2 regions of the Stenotrophomonas rhizophila genome follow, and region 1 is predicted to be linked to the other one. Evidence: predicted binding sites of a transcription regulator. Region 1 holds the regulator's gene; the other holds the start of a gene.

Region 1 (3,404 bases):
GGATGCCCAGGAAGCCGGCACCGCCCTTGAGCGTGTGGAACCCGCGGAACACCGCGTTGAGCTGGTCGCTGTCCTGGGGCGACTGCTCCAGCGACACCAGCTGTTCGCCGAGGCGATCCAGGATCTCCTGGGCCTCGAGGATGAAGTCTGCAGCAATGTCGTCTGGAACAGCACTCATGGTTTCAAAGCCCCAAATCGGAAAGCAGGTCGTCGGCGTCGACCTGTGACACCTGATGGCGGTCCAGGCCGCTCACGGCCGGACCGGCCAGGCCGTTGTCGCGCTTGTGCGCGCTGTCGTCCGGCGGCGGCAGGCCGAGCGCGCCGAAGCCTTCGTGCACGCGGCGCACGATGCCCACCACGCGGCGGATGATCTGCCCGGTGAGATCCTGGTAGCTCTGGGTGAGCGCGATCTCGGTGAGGTTGTGGCGGATGCGGTCCAGCTGCTGGTCCTGGTCCGGGCTCAGCCCGTTGGCACGCAGCTGCTCGGTGAGCGCGCGGCATTCCTCGGCCAGGTCCAGGGTGCGGTGGGTGGCCTGTTCGGTCATCGCCACCACGTGGTCCAGGCGCGCGCAGGCATCGTCAAGCTCGCCGGCTTCGCTGGGCAGGGTGGGCAGTTCGCCCAGCGCCTGGCCCAGTTCGCGGGCAAGGCGGTTCAGCCCGGCCATCATCGGCTGGGTGCGCAGCGCGGCCAGGGCGTCGATTTCCCGGCGCCAGCCGGCTTCGTCGCCGCTTTCCAGCGCGGCCAGGGCATCCTGCAGGCGCTGCACCAGCGCCGATTTGTCGCGAAGGGTTTCCATCACGCGCTGGCCGCCAGGCGCTCGAAGATCTTGCCGAGCTTTTCTTCCAGGGTCTGGGCGGTGAACGGCTTGATGATGTAGCCGTTCACGCCGGACTGGGCGGCTTCAATGATCTGCTCGCGCTTGGCTTCGGCGGTGACCATCAGCACCGGCAGGGTCTTGAGCTTGGCGTCGGCGCGGATCGCCTTGAGCAGGTCGATACCGGTCATGACCGGCATGTTCCAGTCGGTGACCACGAAATCGAACGACTGGCTCTGCAGCAGGGCCAGCGCGGCATGCCCGTCCTCGGCTTCGGCCGTATTGGTGAAGCCCAGATCGCCCAGCAGGTTCTTGACGATACGACGCATGGTCGAGAAGTCGTCGACGATCAGGATACGCATGTTCTTGTTCAAAGCACTTTCCTCGGTATCAAGTGTTCTCGAGGCCGGCGTCGGCCGCCTCGAAGATCTTCAGTCGGCCACGCAGGCGCAGCACTGCCTGGCCATGGATCTGGCAGACGCGCGACTCGCTGACGCCGAGCACCGCGCCGATCTCTTTCAGGTTCAGTTCCTGCTCGTAGTACAGCGACAGCACCAGCTGTTCGCGTTCGGGCAGCAGGCCGATCGCATTGCCCAGCTCGCGGCCGAATTCGCCGCGCTCCAGCACCTGCTGCGGAGTCGGGCCGCCCTGGGCGACGGTATCCAGCTCGCCCTGGTCTTCGATCCGCGATTCCAGGCTCAGCACCTGGCCACGCGCGGCGTCTTCCATCAGGCGCAGGTAGTCGGGCAGCGGCATGTCCATCGCGGCGGCCACTTCGGTGGCGCTGGCGGCGCGGCCGGTGGTCTGCTCCAGCCGGCGGATGGTGGACGCGGCGTCGCGGGCACGGCGGTGCACCGAACGCGGCACCCAGTCGCCGCGGCGGATCTCGTCGATCATCGAGCCGCGGATGCGGATCGAGGCGTAGGTTTCGAACGAGGCGCCCTGGTCGGCGTCGTAGCTGCGCGAGGCCTCGATCAGGCCCATCATGCCGGCCTGGATCAGGTCGTCGACTTCAACGCTGGCCGGCAGGCGTGCGGCCAGGTGGTGGGCGATGCGCCGGACCAGGTCCGAGTGCTGGGCAATGCACTCGTTGGCAGCGGCGCGCTGCACCTCTTTGTATTGTGCGGCGCCTTTCATGCGGTCACCCCGCGTTGCTTGAGGATGCGTTCCAGGAAGAATTCAACGCCGCCGCGCGGCTCGGTCGGGGCCTGCCAGCGGGCGGTGCGCCGGGCGATCTCGGCGATCGCCTGCGCCGACGGGCTGGACGGGTAGGCCTTCACCACCGGCTGCTGGCGCTGCACCGACAGGCGCAACCAGTCGTCCTGCGGCACGCAGCCCAGGTAGTTCAGCGAGACATCGGCCAGGAACTTGTCACAGACCCGGCTCAGCTTTTCGTAGAGCACGCGGCCTTCGTTCGGATCACGCACCATGTTGGCGACCACCTGGATGCGGTCCACGCCACGTTCGCGCGAGAGCACCTTGATCAGCGCATAGGCATCGGTGATCGAGGCCGGTTCGTCGCAGACCACCACCACGGTGTCCTGGGCGGCCTGGCAGAAGGTGAGCACGCCGTCGGTGATGCCGGCGGCGGTGTCGACCACCATGAAGTCCAGATCGCGTTCCAGTTCGGAGAACACGTTGACCAGGCCCACGTGTTCGGCCGGCTGCAGTTCGGCCATGTGGCGGCGGCCCGACGCGGCCGGCACCACCAGCACGCCACCCGGGCCTTCCAGGATCACTTCATCCAGCGTGCAGCGCCCGGCGACCAGGTCGGCCAGGGTCAGCTTGGGCTGCAGGCCCAGGATCACATCGATGTTGGCCAGGCCCAGGTCGGCATCCAGCAGCAGCGTGCGCTTGCCCATGTCGGCCAGCGCCACGGCCAGGTTGGCCGACACATTGGTCTTGCCCACGCCGCCCTTGCCGCCGGTGACGGCGATGGTGCGGACCGGGCCCAGCGGCTGGCTGCGGGTGGCCGACAACGGGAAGGTCCTGGTCAGGTTTTCATACTCACGCGACGGCATGGTTCAACTCCGGGTTGCAGGGCATATCGGCCGCGCGGCGCAAATCTTCAAGGCGAAGTACAAGATTGGCTGCACTGGCCCGGTGCAGGTCTTCGGGAACGTCCTGCCCGTCGGTGACCCAGGTGATCGGCAGGCGGTGGTCGACGGCCACCGACAGCGCGGTACCGAAGCGGCCGGTCTCGTCCAGCTTGCTCAGCACCACGCCCTGCGGGTTGGCGCCGCTGAAGCGGCGGACCACCTCGTCCATGTCGCCGAAGCTGGTGTTGGCCGGCAGCACCAGCAGCGTGCGGATCTGCGGGGCGGCGCGGAGCCACTGCAGCTGGGCGGCCAGGGCGCGGTCACGCGGGCCCAGGCCGGCGGTGTCGATCAGCACCAGCTTGTAGTCCTTCAGGCGCTCCAGCAGCTGGGCCAGGTCGCTGCCACTGTTGGCTTCATGCACGGCGATGCCGAGCTGGCGGCCGAAGCCGTACAGCTGTTCGCGGGCGCCGATGCGGGCGGTATCGGTGGTGACCAGGGCCACGTCGCGGGCGGCGTGGGCTTCGGCGAAGCGCGAGGCCAGCTTGGCGAT
Region 2 (3,404 bases), 480 kb from region 1:
GGTGCGCCCGGCGCTCTCTACCTGGCTGGTGCCGGTACCGACCTTGTCCACCGAGTCGGTTATCAGCTGCTTGATCTCCTTGGCCGCGCCGGCCGAACGCTGCGACAGCGAGCGGATTTCCGCCGCGACGACCGCGAATCCCCGCCCGTGTTCGCCCGCGCGGGCCGCTTCCACCGCCGCGTTCAACGCCAGGATGTTGGTCTGGAAGGCAATGCCATCGATCACGCCGATGATGTCGACGATGCGGCGCGAGGACTCGTTGATCAGCGCCATGGTCGACACCACCTCGTGCACCACCTGCCCGCCCTGCGCCGCCACGCCCACCGCGCCACTGGCCAGTTCGCTGGCCTGGCGGGCATTGTCGGCGGTGCGCCGCACGGTATCGGCCAGGTCCTTCATGGATACCGCGGTTTCTTCCAGCGACGCGGCCTGCTGCTCGGTGCGCTGGGACAGGTCGGCGTTGCCGACCGCGATTTCGCTGGCGCCGAGGGCAATGGTGTCGGCGGCAAACTTGATCTGCCCGATGATGCCGGCCATCGCTTCGACCAGCGCGTTGATGCCGCAGCACAGTTCGGCGATGGGGCCGGTCTTGTCATCGACGGCGATGTGCCCGGTAAGGTCGCCCCCCTGCGCGGCGGCCACCACCTCGCGGGTCTGCGCCACCGCCTGCTGCAGGGCCTGGCTGTCGCGGACCTGGGCGGTGATGTCGGTGGCGTACTTGACCACCTTGAGCGGGCGGCCGTCCACGTCCAGGACGGGGTTGTAGGACGCCTGGATCCAGATGTCACGTCCGCCCTTGCCGACGCGCCGGTACTGGCCGGCGTCGTACTCGCCCCGCCCCATCTTCTCCCAGAACGCGCGGTACTCGTCGCTGCCGCGGTAGTCGGCGGCGACGAACATGGCATGGTGTTGGCCGCGCACTTCCTCCAGCGTATAGCCGGTAGTGGCCAGGAAATTCTCGTTGGCGCCGAGGATGCGGCCATCGAGGCTGAACTCGATCACCGCCTGCGACTTGTTGATGGCCGCGAGCTGGCCGGCGAAATCGGCCGCCTGCATCATCTGGGCAGTGATGTCGGTGGCGAACTTGACGACCTTGTACGGGCGCCCGTTCGGGTCCAGCACCGGGTTGTACGAGGCCTGGATCCAGATCTCGCGCCCGCCCTTGCCGAAACGGCGGTACTGGCCGGCGTCGTACTCGCCGCGGCCGAGCCGCGCCCAGAACTCGCGATACGCCGGGGTGGCGACCTGGGCCGGGTCGACGAACATGGCATGGTGCTTCCCGCGCACCTCGTCCAGCGAGTAGCCGAGCGCCTGCAGGAAGTTGGCATTGGCGGTCAGGATGGTGCCGTCGAGCGCGAACTCGATCACCGCCTGGACCCGGTGCAGCGCGGCGACCTGCGCTTCCAGCTCGGCCTGGTGCAGTGCGGCCTGCCGGGCGTCGTCGCGCAGCGCGCGGCGCGCGCTGAACAGCGCGGCGAACGGGCGCCAGCGCGATACGGGGGCGGAAGCCGTGTCCGCTGCCGACAGGGGCAACTGCATGCTTGAGCTGAACATTTCCATATCCTCGATGTCCGATCAGCTGATGGGGAGGCGACGCGGGTGCTGTGCGGCGCGGAATCACGTTGGCTTCGGGACCTGCGAAGACGTCTGCGGGGTGGGGCCGATTGCGAGGAAGGTATCGACCCTCGGCCATCAAGCTTGAGGTATCGGGCACGGTACTGGGACGTCAACCCTGAGCAGGTTCAGCCTGGGCCGCCTTCGCTGCTCTCGCCATCGAGTTCTGCGTCACCCACGTCCAGGGGGTCGGGGCCACCGTGCACGGGCGCTTCGACCTGCACGTTGTTCTTGCCCAGCGCCTTGGCCCGGTAGCACTGGGCGTCCGCTGCGGCGACCGCCGCATCCACGCTCATGTGGCCACCGATCGCGGCGATGCCGATGCTGGTGCCGACCACCAGGCGTCCCGCGCCCCATGGCACGCTGAGCGTGCGCACCGATTCCAGCAGGTCACTGGCGATGCGCCGCGCGCGCCGGAGCGAGCAGCCAGCCAGGATCACCGCGAATTCATCGCCGCCCAGCCGTGCCACGATGTCCGAATCGCGCACGCCATGCCGGAGCACGGTGGCGACCGCCCACAGCATGGCGTCTCCCGCCAGGTGGCCGTGGCTGTCATTGATCGGCTTGAAGTTGTCCAGGTCGATGAACATCAGCGAGGCCGACTGCCCGGTGCGGGCCACCCGGGTGATGGCCTCCTGCAGGTGCGCTTCGAAGCCGCGCCGGTTGCTCAGCTCGGTCAACGGGTCGACTTCGGCCAGGTGGCGGGCCTCGCGCTGGCGGGCGCGCTGCTGGGTCACATCACGGATCACCCACACTGTGCCACTCACCTGCCCGTCCTCGCCCTGCAGCCAGGCCCGGGTCAGGTCCACTGGCACCAACTGCGCCCCCACCGACAGCAGCAGGTCCGAATGCAGGTCCACCGCATTGCTCTCCGCGTCCAGCAGCACGGCCAGGTCCAGCGGCGAGCGCGGGGCGTATTCGGTGGTCAGCTCCATCACGTCCTGGACCTGGCTGCCGGTGACCGGCGCGGCGCCCTCGCCGGCGAGCGCGCGGGTGGCGGCCGCATTGGCGTACTGGATGTGCCCCGCCATATCCAGGGTGAGCACCATGTCCGCGACCGCATCGAGGGTCACCCGGGTGCGGTGCTCCGATTCGCGCAGCTGCTGGCCGCTGGAGCGCTGCACGGTGACGTCCTGGATCTGCGAGACGAAATGCAGTGGCTCGCCGTGCGGCGCACGCACCAGCGATACCGACAGCCGGCCCCAGACCACGTTGCCGCCCTTGCCCAGGTACCGCTTCTCCATGTGGTAGTGGTCGCGGCGACCGGCCAGCAGGTCACCCACCAGGGCCAGGTCGGCATGCAGGTCGTCGGGATGGGTCAGGGTCTGGAAATCAATCTCCAGCAGCTCGGCGCGCGTGTAGCCGAGAATGCCGCACAGCGCGTCGTTGACGTCCAGCCAGCGCCCTTCCAGCGACACCAGTGCCATGCCGAGCGCGGCCGACGAGAAGGCACCCGCGAATTTCTCCGCCGCCAGGTAGGCCTGCTCGCGCATTTCCAGCAGCGGGGTGATGTCCACCGCCATGCCGACGTAGCCCATGCGCTGGCCGCTGCCCGAATCCAGCGGACTGATCGACAGCCGCACCTGCCGGTGCTCGCCGTCCTTGCGCACGAAGGTCCACTGGTGCGACCAGGTGCCCTGCGCGGCGTGTGCGGTAAGCGCTTCGAACACCGTCGGCAGGCGCCCCTCGGCATCGGCCAGGGGCCGCAGGTAATCCTGCATTTCATGGAGCTCATGGAACAGGCCCGGATTGACCTGGCCGATCACTTCTTCCGGCGTGTAGCCCAGCAG

Evidence for each region. The regulator FliA, encoded in region 1, starts transcription of late flagellar genes. The targets are predictions, from matches to a motif close to TAAAGTTTNNCNNNCNNNGGCCGATAA.
Region 2: a site for FliA is predicted at 1,676-1,702, ahead of BAY15_RS11490 (methyl-accepting chemotaxis protein). Genes of this name have one in related genera too.

What each region holds. Positions count from the first base shown of each region.
Region 1 is NZ_CP016294.1:2,081,981-2,085,384, forward strand. It holds gene BAY15_RS09390 (chemotaxis protein CheA) at 1-178, opposite strand, end outside; gene BAY15_RS09395 (protein phosphatase CheZ) at 183-797, opposite strand; gene cheY (chemotaxis response regulator CheY) at 797-1,189, opposite strand; gene BAY15_RS09405 (RNA polymerase sigma factor FliA) at 1,206-1,952, opposite strand; gene BAY15_RS09410 (MinD/ParA family ATP-binding protein) at 1,949-2,836, opposite strand; gene BAY15_RS09415 (AAA family ATPase) at 2,823-3,404, opposite strand, start outside.
Region 2 is NZ_CP016294.1:2,566,572-2,569,975, forward strand. It holds gene BAY15_RS11490 (methyl-accepting chemotaxis protein) at 1-1,539, opposite strand, end outside; gene BAY15_RS11495 (PAS domain-containing protein) at 1,743-3,404, opposite strand, start outside.